3 regions of the Massilia genomosp. 1 genome follow, and region 1 is predicted to be linked to each of the others. Evidence: predicted binding sites of a transcription regulator. Region 1 holds the regulator's gene; each other region holds the start of a gene.
The links. The regulator sigma-54, encoded in region 1, starts transcription at its own class of promoters, with help from an activator protein. The targets are predictions, from matches to a motif close to TGGCANGNAANCTGCTTT.
Positions count from the first base shown of each region.

Region 2: prpB (methylisocitrate lyase) is a predicted target of sigma-54. The motif match lies at 2,265-2,282, and genes of this name have one in related genera.
Region 3: F1735_RS23165 (urease accessory protein UreD) is a predicted target of sigma-54. The motif match lies at 2,130-2,147, and genes of this name have one in related genera.

Region 1 is NZ_WHJF01000015.1:133-4,306, forward strand. Features, by position in the region: gene F1735_RS07870 (tetratricopeptide repeat protein) at 20-1,324, shown strand; gene F1735_RS07875 (RNA polymerase factor sigma-54) at 1,350-2,822, opposite strand; gene lptB (LPS export ABC transporter ATP-binding protein) at 2,825-3,583, opposite strand; gene lptA (lipopolysaccharide transport periplasmic protein LptA) at 3,580-4,174, opposite strand, start outside.
Region 2 is NZ_WHJF01000040.1:4,967-9,140, forward strand. Features, by position in the region: gene F1735_RS16305 (pyridoxal-phosphate dependent enzyme) at 1-360, opposite strand, end outside; gene prpR (propionate catabolism operon regulatory protein PrpR) at 517-2,121, opposite strand; gene prpB (methylisocitrate lyase) at 2,328-3,212, shown strand; gene prpC (bifunctional 2-methylcitrate synthase/citrate synthase) at 3,260-4,174, shown strand, end outside.
Region 3 is NZ_WHJF01000073.1:28,721-32,894, forward strand. Features, by position in the region: gene F1735_RS23155 (DinB family protein) at 1-160, shown strand, start outside; gene F1735_RS23160 (DUF1302 domain-containing protein) at 261-2,033, shown strand; gene F1735_RS23165 (urease accessory protein UreD) at 2,157-2,996, shown strand; gene F1735_RS23170 (urease subunit gamma) at 3,015-3,317, shown strand; gene F1735_RS23175 (urease subunit beta) at 3,331-3,654, shown strand; gene ureC (urease subunit alpha) at 3,656-4,174, shown strand, end outside.

The DNA of each region.
Region 1 (4,174 bases):
ACCACCATAGCGGGCCACCATGTTCACGCGATCCACTTCCACTTCCCTGCTGCGCCTGGCGATGCTGGGTACCCTGGGCGCCGCTGGCGCGCCGGCGTGCGCCGCCATTACCTACGACCTGCATGTCGCTATCGACTACACCGGCGCGACGCGCGGCGGCGTACCCATACCGAACGAAACGCATACATTCAAGGTCGTGCAGGGCGAACGCTATCTGACCGTACAGGACGCGAAGGAAACCACGATTCTCGACCTGGTGACGCGGCGCCGCTACCAGATCGACCAGGCAAGCCGCAGCTATGTAAGGTATTCGATGTTCGACACCATTGGCTATCGCCTGCTCGCCATCAGAAAGAAGGGCAGCTTCACGCCGGCCTACGGTTTGATCGAGCTGGAAAACAATCTGTCGCTCGAGGAGGGGGCGCGTACGCTGACCGAGTCGAGCGAAGGCGGCGCCACGGTTTTGGCAGTGAACGGCATTCGCATGGCCAGTCTCGGCCCGGGCGGTACCAGCGTCAGCGCCGCCGACGCGGCCATGTTCGCACGCGTCCTGCGCAATTTCGGCGCCCATCCGCGCGTGCTGACGCGCCTCTCCGCCCAGCAACGCCTGCCGGCCAGCCTGGTCACGTACCACAAGCAGATCGAGGGCTACAGCGAAACGCGTACCTATACGGTCAGCGCCGTCAAGCAAGGCGCGCCGGCCGCTTACAGTCTGGCCGCCTACAAGCCGCGTGCGCCGCAGGGCGACGAGATCGACAAGGTGCTCGACGCGGCCCCGCCGACGGCTGCGGCCAGGCAGGCGGCCGAGCGCGAAATCGCGCAGGCGCACGCAGATAATCGGCCGCTGGACGCCGTGCTGGGCTTGAACGAATGGATATTCTCGGGGGGCGCTTCGATCACGCGCACGCCAGAGCAGCGCGCGCTGGGGAAGGCCAACCCGGAGGTGATCCGGCTCGATGCCGTCATGGACGACAAGAAGACCACGGCGGAACTGGAAGCGGCCAACGTCACGCTGCAGGACCTGCGCAAGCACACCACGCGCAAGCAACATGTCCTGATGCTGTTTGAAGCCGATAACCTCAAAGAGTTGGGCAGGTACCGCGAAGCGGCTGCGTTGTACGCCAAGGCGCTGCAGGCCAATCCGGCAATGGCGTCAGCCTACGGCGGCATGGCAATGGCGCTTTACAGGAGCGAAGATACACAGCGCGCCTGGCGCAGCTGGGATGCGGGACGGCGCATCTCGGGCGGCGGGGAATTCGACTTCTTCGGCAACGTCGAGCAACTGGAAAAGTCGCTCTTGCGCGACTACCCGGAGTTCCTGTAAGCGCTGCGCACACCTGCCCGCCCGGTCACAGGCACTTGCGCAGGGCGACCGGCGGAATCTTGAGCGCTTCGCGGTACTTGGCAACCGTGCGGCGCGCAATCACCATGCCCTGCTCGCCCAGCATGTCGGCGATCTTGCTGTCCGACAGGGGGCTCTTCGGATCTTCGGCGCTGGTCAGCTGCACGATCAGCGCCCGGATCGCCGTCGATGACGCTTCGCCGCCCGCTTCGGTGGCCACGTGGCTGCCGAAAAAATACTTCAGCTCGAACATGCCGTGCGGCGTCATCATGTACTTTTGCGTGGTCACGCGCGAGATCGTGCTTTCGTGCAGGCCAAGCGTGTCGGCGATTTCGCGCAGCACCAGCGGGCGCATCGCCACCGCGCCGTGCGAAAAGAAATTGCGCTGGCGTTCGACGATCGCTTCGGCCACCCGCAAGATGGTGTCGAAGCGCTGGCGCATGTTCTTGATCAGCCATTTGGCTTCCTGCAGCTGCGCGCCCATCTGCCCTTCGCCCTTGCCCTGCTTGAGCAGCGCGGCGTACATGCTGTTTACGCGCAGGCGCGGCATCACGTCGTTATTGAGCATCACCGACCAGCCGTTTTTTGCCTTGCGCACGATCACGTCCGGCACCACGTAGTCCGACACGTCGGACGCGAACTCCGCGCCCGGATGCGGATTGCACTGGCGGATCACGGTCTGCGCCTCGCGCAAGTCTTCATCGTCGCAGTCGAGCGCTTTTTTCAGCTTGTTGAATTCGCGCTGGGCGAACCAGGTCAGGTGGTTTTCGACGATGGTCAGCGCCATGCGCCGCGTCACCATCGGCACGCCGGGCATGCGCCGGATCTGCAGCGCCAGGCATTCGGACGCATTGCGCGCGCATACGCCGCTCGGATCGAAACTTTGCAGCAGCGCCAGCACGGTGCGCAGTTCCTCGATCTCGATCTCCAGCTCGGGCGGCATGCGCTCGTGGATCTCTTCGAGCGACTCGGTCAGGTAGCCGTTGTCGTCGATGGCGTCGACGATCAGTTCGACCAGCGCCCGGTCGCGCGCTTCGAGCACGGTCACGCGCATCTGCTCCATCAGGTGCTCGCGCAAGGTGATGCTCGATGCTTCGAGCTGCGGGCGCGAATCCTCGTCGTCGGGCGTCTTGGCGCGACCGAGGTCGCCCCACTCGCCATCGTTGTCATTGCTGGCCGGGCTGTCCGCTTCGCCGCCTTCGAAGGTCTCGCCTTCGCTTGGCGCCGGCGCATCCTGCGCACCCGGCTCGGGCGGCGCTTCGGTCGGCGTCGAGGTGCTGCTGATGGCGCCATCGCCCAACAGGCGCACCGAATGATCGAGCGGATCGTCGAGTCGTTCGAGCAGCGGATTGTCGCTCAACAGCTGTTCCAGTTCCTGGTGCAGTTCCAGGGTCGACAACTGCAGCAGCCGGATCGACTGCTGCAACTGGGGCGTGAGCGCGAGGTGCTGGGAAGTGCGTAGTTGAAGGGACTGTTTCATGCCTACATCCGGAAGTGTTCGCCCAGGTAGACCCGACGCACGGATTCATCCGCGATGATATCGTCGGGACGACCGGAGGCGAGCACCGCACCCTGGTTGATGATGTAGGCGCGGTCGCAGATACCCAGCGTTTCGCGCACGTTATGGTCGGTGATCAAAACGCCGATGCCGCGCTGCTTGAGGAAGCGCACGATGCGCTGGATCTCGATGACGGCGATCGGATCGACCCCGGCGAACGGTTCGTCGAGCAGCACGAAGCGCGGGTTGGTCGCCAGCGCGCGCGCGATCTCGACCCGGCGCCGCTCGCCGCCGGAGAGCGACATGGCCTGGTTCTCGCGCAGTTTTTCGATCTGCAGGTCGGCCAGCAGGGTATCTAAGCGTTCGTTGATCTGCGCCTTGGTGAGCGACTTGCCGTCGACCTTTTGCAGCTCCAGCACGGCGCGGATGTTTTCTTCCACGGTCAGCTTGCGGAACACCGACGCTTCCTGCGGCAGGTACGACAGGCCGAGCGCGGCGCGCCGGTGAATCGGCAGGCTCGAAATATCGACCCCGCTGATATCGATCGTGCCCGCGTCCGACGGCACCAGGCCGACGATCATGTAGAACGAGGTGGTCTTGCCGGCGCCATTCGGGCCGAGCAGGCCGACCACTTCGCCGCAGTCGACCTGCAACGAGACGTCGCGCACGACCAGGCGCTTGCCGTAGCTTTTCTGCAGGCCGCGCACGATCAGCGTGCTGCCGCAATTTTTCGGTTCGATCATGGATTTCCCGCAGCTGGCGTGGTGGTCGGCGCGGGCGCCGGCGTTGGTGCGGGCGTCACCGCCGGCGCGCTGGACGCCGGCGTGGCCGGCGCGGCGCGCGGCTTGCGCGGGGCGATGATCATGGTGCCGCGCCCCTGGCCCGGCTTGTTGGCGCCGCTGGCGTCATTACGCGCCACGAACACCTCTTTGCGGCTGTCGTAGGAAATGAATTCGCTTTCGATTTCGTTGGTCGGTTTCTGGCCCTCGAGCTGGCGGATTTTGGCGTTCGAGAACAGCTTCATCATGTCGTTGCGTTCATCGTATTCGATGCGCTGGGCCTGGCCTTCGATCCACAGGTCGGGGCCGCCGTCGCGCTTCTGGCGGAACGTGGCAGCCTTGCCGGCGCTGGCGGTCAGGGTCACGAACATGTCGCCTTCGGGCGTCTCCTTGATGACGGCGCGGTCCGACTTGAGAATCAGCGTGCCCTTGGTGACGACCACGTTCCCGGTCAGGATCGTCACCTGGGTCACTTCATTGGTCTCCAGGGAATCGTAGGTGATCACCGCCTGCTTGGCGGAATCGGCCTTTTCGGCGGACGCGGTGGCCGCGGCC
Region 2 (4,174 bases), on a different contig from region 1:
GTCGGAGCGGGTCAGGTGGATTTCGGCGCCCAGCGCCTTGAGGTGCAGGATTTTTTCGATCGCCATTTTGTCGGGTACGACCAGCACCACGCGGTAGCCTTTCAGGCGCGCCACCAGGGCCAGGCCGAGGCCCGTATTGCCGGCGGTCGCCTCGACTACCACGCCGCCCGGTCGCAGGCTGCCGTCGGCTTCCGCCGCTTCGATCATGGCGCGCCCGATGCGGTCCTTGATGGAGCCGCCGGGATTTTGCGATTCGAGTTTGAGGAACAGGCGGCACGGGCCGGTGTCGATGCGGGTCACTTCGACCAGCGGGGTGTTGCCGATCAGGGAAAACAGGGCAGGCTGCGGTGCGGATGACATAAGAACCTCCGAAAGCCGGGTTGGGCGGCCTGGTGGGCGGCCGCGCCGGCGGAAAAAGGGCGGATCATAGGCGTGCGATGACGGCGATGGAACGAATAATTCTATGCTTCGATATATGAATTCTGATCGGGTTTGCGCAAAGGTGCGTCGATCCTGTCATCCGCCCGATTTCAACTTGCGCCACAAGGTGGTGCGGCTGATGCCCAGATACGCCGCCGCTTCATCGCGCCGCCCCCCAAAACGCGCCAGCACCTCGTCTACCGTTTCAACGCCTGGCGCCTGTGCAATCAGCGGCGCCTGCGCCTCCCGCCCCAGTTCCGGCGCGACCGACAGCACGAACGCCGGCGTCAGCGCCTGCAACGGTTCGGCCGCCAGGAACAAGGCCACCCGCTCCATCAGGTTGCGCAGTTCGCGCACATTGCCCGGCCAGCCGTAGCGCTCGAGCAGCGGCGCGCAGCCCGCCATCTCCGCATGCAGATTCGGATGCGGGCGCGCGCCCAGCGCCGCCAGCGCATTCTTGAGCGACCACTCGGCCAGCGCCGCCACGTCACCACTGCGCTCGCGCAACGGCGGCAGCGACAGCCGCAGCACCGCCAGCCGGTAAAACAGGTCGGCCCGGAAGCGCCCCTCGCGCACCCGCTGCTCCAGGTCGCAGTGGGTGGCGCCGATGACGCGCACATTGATCGCGACCGGGCGCGTGCCGCCGACCCGCACCACCTCGCGTTCTTCCAGTACGCGCAGCAGGCGCGTTTGCAGCGGCAGCGGCATTTCGCCGATCTCGTCGAGGAATAGCGTGCCGCGGTTGGCCGCCTCGAACAGGCCCGCATGGCCGCCGCGGCGCGCCCCGGTGAACGCCCCTTCCTCGTGGCCGAACAGTTCCGATTCCAGCAGCGACTCGGCCACCGCGCCGCAATTGACGGCCACGAACGGCCGGTTCGCGCCCAGGCTGCGCGGGCTTTCGCGGTGAATCGCCTGCGCCACCAGCTCCTTGCCGGTCCCGGTTTCGCCTTCGATCAATACCGTGGCGGGCGAGCGCGCATACAGCACCACGGCCTGGCGCAAGGTCTCCATGGCTTGCGACTCGCCGCGCAAGTCGTTCAGGCCATGCCGCGTGCGCAAGGTGTCGGTGACCACCGGGCGGCGCCCGCTGTTCGATTCGAGCTGGGTCAGGCGCGCCAGTTCCAGCGCATCATCGAAGGCCTGGCGGATCGACGCCGCCGAATACACGAACACGCCGGTCAGTCCCGCTTCTTCGGCCAGGTCGGTAATCAGGCCGGCGCCGACGATGGCTTGTATGCCGGCCGCCTTCAGGTCGTTGATCTGCGCGCGCGCGTCTTCTTCGGTGACGTAGGTGCGCTGGGCGATATGAAAGCCGAAGGTGCTGGCAAATTCGGCCAGTTCGGGCAATTGCTGCTGATAGGTGATCACGCCAATGCGCTCGGCCACGCGGCGCGCGCGCGCCAGGGCCTGCATCACATCGAAGCCGCTGGCCTTGGCGATTACCACCGGCACCGACACGCGGCCCTTGAGGTAAGCCGCGTTCGACCCGGCCGCGATCACTACGTCGCAGCGTTCGCCGGCCATGCGCTCGCGGATGTGCCGCGCCGCCTCGTCAAAGCCGAGGTTGACCGGCTCGATCGACGCCAGGTGGTCGTATTCGAGCGTGATATCGCGGAACAGGTCGGACAGGCGCGAGACCGACACGGTCCAGATGACCGGCTTGTCGTTGGCGTCTTGAGCGGTACGGGAAGAGTAGGGCATGTTCCAATTTTACGCCAGTTGCGTTTCAGGTGTTTCACTGTGAAACGCGATGAAACACGCCGACAATGGCAGGGCGTGTTTCAAATCTGCGCAAGGCATTGAATACAAAGACGTTTCGCGCGTGAGCTTGAGATGGTTGCGCGTGGCACGCCGCTTGCAATGCACCCAGCATGGCATTCCAACGCATCACCCGAGGAGAAAACGCAATGAGAGAATCACGAGGCGCGATGTTCCGCCGCGCAGTCCAGGAAGAGTCGCCGTTGCAGGTCGTCGGCACCATCACCGCCTATACCGCGCGCATGGCCGAACAAACCGGTTACAAGGCCGTGTACCTGTCCGGCGGCGGCGTGGCCGCCAACTCGCTCGGCATGCCGGACCTCGGCATCAGCACCATGGACGACGTGATCACCGATGCCCAGCGCATCACCGACACCTGCGGCCTGCCGCTGATGGTCGATATCGACACCGGCTGGGGCGGCGCCTTCAACATCGCGCGCACGATCCGCCACATGATCCGCGCCGACGTGGCGGCGGTGCATATGGAAGACCAGGTCTCGGCCAAGCGCTGCGGCCACCGCCCGGGCAAGGAAATCGTCAGCAAGGAAGAAATGGTCGACCGCATCAAGGCCGCCGTCGACGCCCGTCATGACGAAAGCTTCGTCATCATGGCGCGCACCGATTCGCTGGCCGTTGAAGGCCTGAACGCCGCCATCGACCGCGCCTGCGCCTACGTCGAAGCGGGCGCCGACATGATCTTCCCGGAAGCGATCACCAAGCTCGAGATGTACAGCCAGGTGCGCGACGCGGTCAAGGTGCCGATCCTGGCCAACCTGACCGAATTCGGCGCCACGCCGCTGTTTACGCTCGACGAACTGCGCGCGCACAAGGTCGATATCGCCCTGTACTGCTGCGGCGCCTACCGTGCCATGAACGCGGCCGCCCTGAATTTCTACAAGACGCTGCGCGCCGAAGGCACGCAGAAAAACGTCGTCGCGACCATGCAAAGCCGCATGGAGCTGTACGACTACCTCGGCTACCACGAGTACGAGCAAAAGCTCGACTCGCTGTTCGCCCAGGGTAAAGAGAAGTAAGAAGATCGACAGTAATCACACTAATCAAGAACAATCGCGGAGCTCACATGACTGACATCACCACCCCGGCCGACGCCGTTCCCTTCAAACCGAAAAAATCGGTCGCGCTGTCCGGCGTCACCGCCGGTAACACCGCACTGTGCTCGGTCGGCAAAACCGGCAACGACCTGCACTACCGCGGCTACGACATCCTGGACGTGGCCGACAGCTGCGAGTTCGAAGAAATCGCCTACCTGCTGGTACACGGCAAACTGCCGAACGACGGCGAACTGCGTGGCTACAAGGCGCACCTGAAATCGATGCGCGGCCTGCCGCAGGCGGTCAAGAACGCACTCGAAGCGCTGCCGGCGTCGAGCCACCCGATGGACGTGATGCGCACCGGCGTGTCCACCCTCGGCTGCGTGCTGCCGGAAAAAGACGATCACAACGTGCCGGGCGCGCGCTTCATCGCAGACCGCCTGATGGCGTCCTTCGGCTCGATGCTGCTGTACTGGTACCACTTCAGCCACAACGGCCGCCGCATCGACACCGAAACCGACGACGAGTCCATCGGCGGCCACTTCCTGCACCTGCTGCACGGCTTCAAGCCGCCGGAAGCCTGGGTCAAGGCGATGCACACTTCGCTGATCCTGTACGCGGAACATGAGTTCAACGCCTCGACCTTCACCGCGCGCGTGATCGCCGGCACCGGTTCGGACATCCACTCGGCCATCACCGGCGCCATCGGCGCGCTGCGCGGCCCGAAACACGGCGGCGCCAACGAAGTCGCGCTCGACATCCAGAAGCGCTACGAAAACCCGGACGAAGCCGAAGCCGACATCCGCAACCGCGTCGCCAACAAGGAAGTCGTGATCGGCTTCGGCCACCCGGTCTATACCGTGTCCGACCCGCGCAATAAAGTCATCAAGGAAGTGGCGCGTTCGCTGTCCGAAGGCGCCGGTTCGACCAAGATGTTCGATATC
Region 3 (4,174 bases), on a different contig from region 1:
GCACCAGGTCCACCACCGTGGCCAGGTCCACGCGATGCTCGCCGGGACCGCCGTCGAAGCGCCGCAGCTCGATGAATTCTACAGCCGTGGCGAGGCCGAAGACCGGGCGCACGATTTCGCGGAACTGGGCTTTGCCGAGCGTGACGTGTGGGGTGTGTAAGTACGCGTGACAAGCGCTCGTAGCGCGTGGTAAATTTGGGTTGTAACCAAAAGTAAAAGCCGGCCACTGACGGCTTACCGTAACTTATCACAGGCCAAACATGCATTGCACCGGGCGCCGGCACGTGTACGTCGCTTTCACGGTCGCCGCTTTGGCGAGCGCGGCGCCGGCATGCGCGCTGGAGACCCAAGTGAGCGGGCGGCTCAGTTTCGGCGCCAGCTTCCGTACCGAGGAACCGGCCCCGCATATGCTCGTTGCATACAATGCGCAAGCGGTCGGACTGTCCGGCCTTGCCAGCGCGGGCCAGAACAGCGATGACGCCAACCTGAATTTCCGGCGCGGCGACGCCGTCACGCGCGCGCTCAAGGGCTATGTGGAGCTGGCCGCTTTTGACGGCGACTTCAGCGCGCTGGTGCGCGTCAAGGCGTGGCACGACTTCGCCCTGAACGACCATGCGCGTGCGTGGGGCAACAGCATCAACGGCTACGCGGCCGGCCAGCCGCTGGGCGACGCCGGCGGCGCGCGGCTGTCGCGTTTTTCGGGGGTGGCGCTGGGCGACGCCGTTGTCCAGCACAGCGCGCGCATCGGCGACGCGCGGCTCCTGACCCGCCTCGGGCAGCAGTCGCTGGCATGGGGTGAGCGTAGCGGCTTTGCGGGCGGGCTGGCTGCGCTCAACGCGGTCGACTTCCCGGCGCGCCGGCGTGCCGACGCCGTGCCGCAGGAAACCCTGGTGCCGGCCCCCATGTTGTTCGCGCGGCTGGAGGGTGGCAGCGGTTTCGGCGTCGAAGGCTTCTACCAGCTCAGCTTTCGGCCATCGGCGCCGGACCTGTGCGGCACTTTCTGGTCCGGTACCGACTACATGGCGCAAGGCTGCAACCTGGCTTTCGCAGGGCCGATGACGGCCAGCGACCGGACGCGCCTGGCGGCGCGCGCCTATGTCGAACGCATGGACAATCCGGCATCGGTCGACGGCGGACAGTACGGAGCGGCGCTGACGTGGAAGTCGCTGCCGCTGGCGATGGACGTGGGCTTGTATTACGCGCGCTACACCGGCAGCACCCCCTTGCCTGGCGTGCGCAAGGCGCAGCGGCCCGGTTTGGGCATGATCGCAGGAGATCCGGATGGCAAGAACATGCGCTACTTCACCGAATACGCGGGCGACATTGCCATGATGGCGCTGACGGTGATGCACCGGCGCGCGCACGGCGGCGTGTTCGGGGAGTTGGCATGGCGCGCCAACCAGCCCATGCAGCTGCCGCCAGGCGATATTTTGCCGGCACTGCTCAATCCCGCTTTTCCATCGCTCCTGCGCAAGGAGGTCGATGCGCTGGCGCCTGGCGCGCTGTATCACACCTATGACCGCTACCGCACTGTCCAGCTTCAGGCGGGCGCGCAGCGGGACTGGCCGCGCGTCGGCGGCGTCGCTCTGAGCACCCTTGGCGAAGTCGTGCTCAAGCATGTCGCCGCGCTGCCCGATCCGTCCGTGCGGCGCTACGGACGGGTCGACCAGTACGGCAATGGCCCGGTCAACGGGACGTGCGTCGTCACGTCCATCGACGCCGCCCGCCAGTGCAGCAGCGATGGGTATGTCACGCCAAGCGCGTATGCGTACCGCATACGCGTGGACGCGCGCTTGGCCCACGCAAGGCCGGGACTGAACCTGCACGCATGGGCGCAATTGCAGCATGACGTGAAGGGATGGTCGCACGATTTCATTCTCAACGAAGGCCGGCGCACCGTGAACATGGGGGTGCGCATGGAATACCTGAAGCGTTATGTCGCCGAAGTGGCCTATGCGCCGGTGTGGGGCGGCGTCTACAACACGCAGGTGGACCGCGACGTGCTGGCGCTGTCGATGGGTGTCAAGTTTTAAGTAAGCGCGCACGCACCAACGTGGTGCGTGCGCGCCGTGGCGGTGCGCCTGATCACCCGTTGTGGGCGCGCCGCACCATGAACGTGCCGCGTGCGCTGGCACGCATCCTGCTCCTGCAAAGATATGCGAGATTGCCAGCCGACCGAACCGACCCACACTGCATGGCAAGCGAGCCTGCGGCTGCGCTTCGCCGACGATGGCGGCACCACGCGGCTGATGGAGCGCGTCCACAGCGGGCCGCTGCGGGTGCAAAAGCCGCTGTATCCGGAAGGCGCGCGCATCTGCCACGCGATCATCGTCCATCCGCCCGGTGGCGTGGTGGGCGGCGACCGGCTGTCGGTGAGCGTGTCCGCCGGCGCGTCCACGCACGCGTTCCTGACCTCGCCCGGCGCCGCCAAGTGGTACCGGGCCAACGGCAAGGTCTCGCGCCAGGATGTGACGATCGACGCCGGCGCCGGCGCGGCCGTCGAATGGATGCCGCAGGAAGCCATTTTCTTCAATGGCGCCCATGTGGCGCTCGAACAACGGGTCGAGTTGGCGCTCGATGCCAGCTACATCGGCTGCGACATCCTGTGCCTGGGCCGGCGCGCCTCGGGCGAGACCTTCGATAGCGGCGTCATCACCCAGCACACGCAGATCCGCCGTGGCGGCAAGCTGCTGTGGTGGGAGCAGGGCGCGCTGCGCGGCGGCGGCGCGGCCATGCACAGCCCTCTGGGACTGAACGGCGCGAGCGTGTGCGCCACCCTGGTCGGCGTGGGCCGGCCGGCCGGCGCCGCGCTGATCGACGCCATGCGCGCGCTCGATCCGTCGCTTGGCGTGACCCAGGTCAAATCGGTGTTTGTCGCACGCTACCTGGGCGAGGACAGCGAAAGCGCGCGCCGCGCCATGTTCGGGGTGTGGCAGATGCTGCGCCCGCACCTGCTCGGGTGCGCCGCGCCGCTGCCGCGCATCTGGAACACCTGAAAAGAGAGACGACAAGCCATGGACCTGACCCCGCGCGAAAAAGACAAACTGCTGATCTTCACCGCCGCCTTGCTGGCCGAACGGCGCATGGCGCGCGGCCTCAAACTCAATTACCCGGAAGCGGCGGCCTTGATCAGCGCGGCCATCATGGAGGGCGCGCGCGATGGCAAGACGGTGGCGCAGCTGATGTCCGAAGGCGCCGCGATATTGACGCGCGCCGACGTCATGGACGGCATCGCCGAGATGATCCCCGATATCCAGGTCGAGGCGACTTTCCCGGACGGCAGCAAGCTCGTGACCGTCCACAACCCCATTCCCTGAGAGCGAGATGAGCATGATACCCGGCCAATACCTGCTTGCCGATGGCGACATTGAACTGAACGCCGGCCGCGCCACCCGTACTGTGGTGGTGGCCAACAGCGGCGACCGGCCGATCCAGGTCGGCTCGCATTTCCACTTTTTCGAGGTCAATAGCGCGTTGCGCTTCGCGCGCAGCGCGGCAATCGGCATGCGGCTCAATATCGCTTCCGGCACTGCGGTGCGCTTCGAGCCGGGCCAGCGGCGCACCGTGGAACTGGTCGCGCTCGGCGGCGACCGGATGGTGTTCGGCTTTAACGGCCTGGTGATGGGCGAACTGCCACCGCACGGAGGCCATTGAGATGCCCTCGATCAGCCGCCGCGCCTACGCCGACATGTTCGGCCCCACCACGGGCGACCGCATCCGCCTTGCCGATACCGACCTGTTCATCGAGATCGAACGCGACTTCGCCATCCATGGCGAGGAAGTCAAGTTCGGCGGCGGTAAAACCATCCGCGACGGCATGGGCCAGTCGCAGCGGCTGCATGCCGACGTGATGGATACCGTCATCACCAACGCCGTCATCGTCGACCACTGGGGCATCGTCAAGGCCGATATCGGCCTCAAGAACGGCCTGATCGCCGCCATCGGCAAGGCCGGCAACCCGGACGTGCAGCCAGGCGTGACGATCGCCATCGGCGGCGCCACCGAAATCATCGCCGGCGAAGGCATGATCGTCACCGCCGGCGGGGTCGATACCCACATCCATTTCATCTGCCCGCAGCAGATCGAAGAAGCGCTCATGAGCGGCATCACCACCATGATCGGCGGCGGAACCGGTCCCGCGACCGGCACCGCGGCCACCACCTGCACGCCGGGA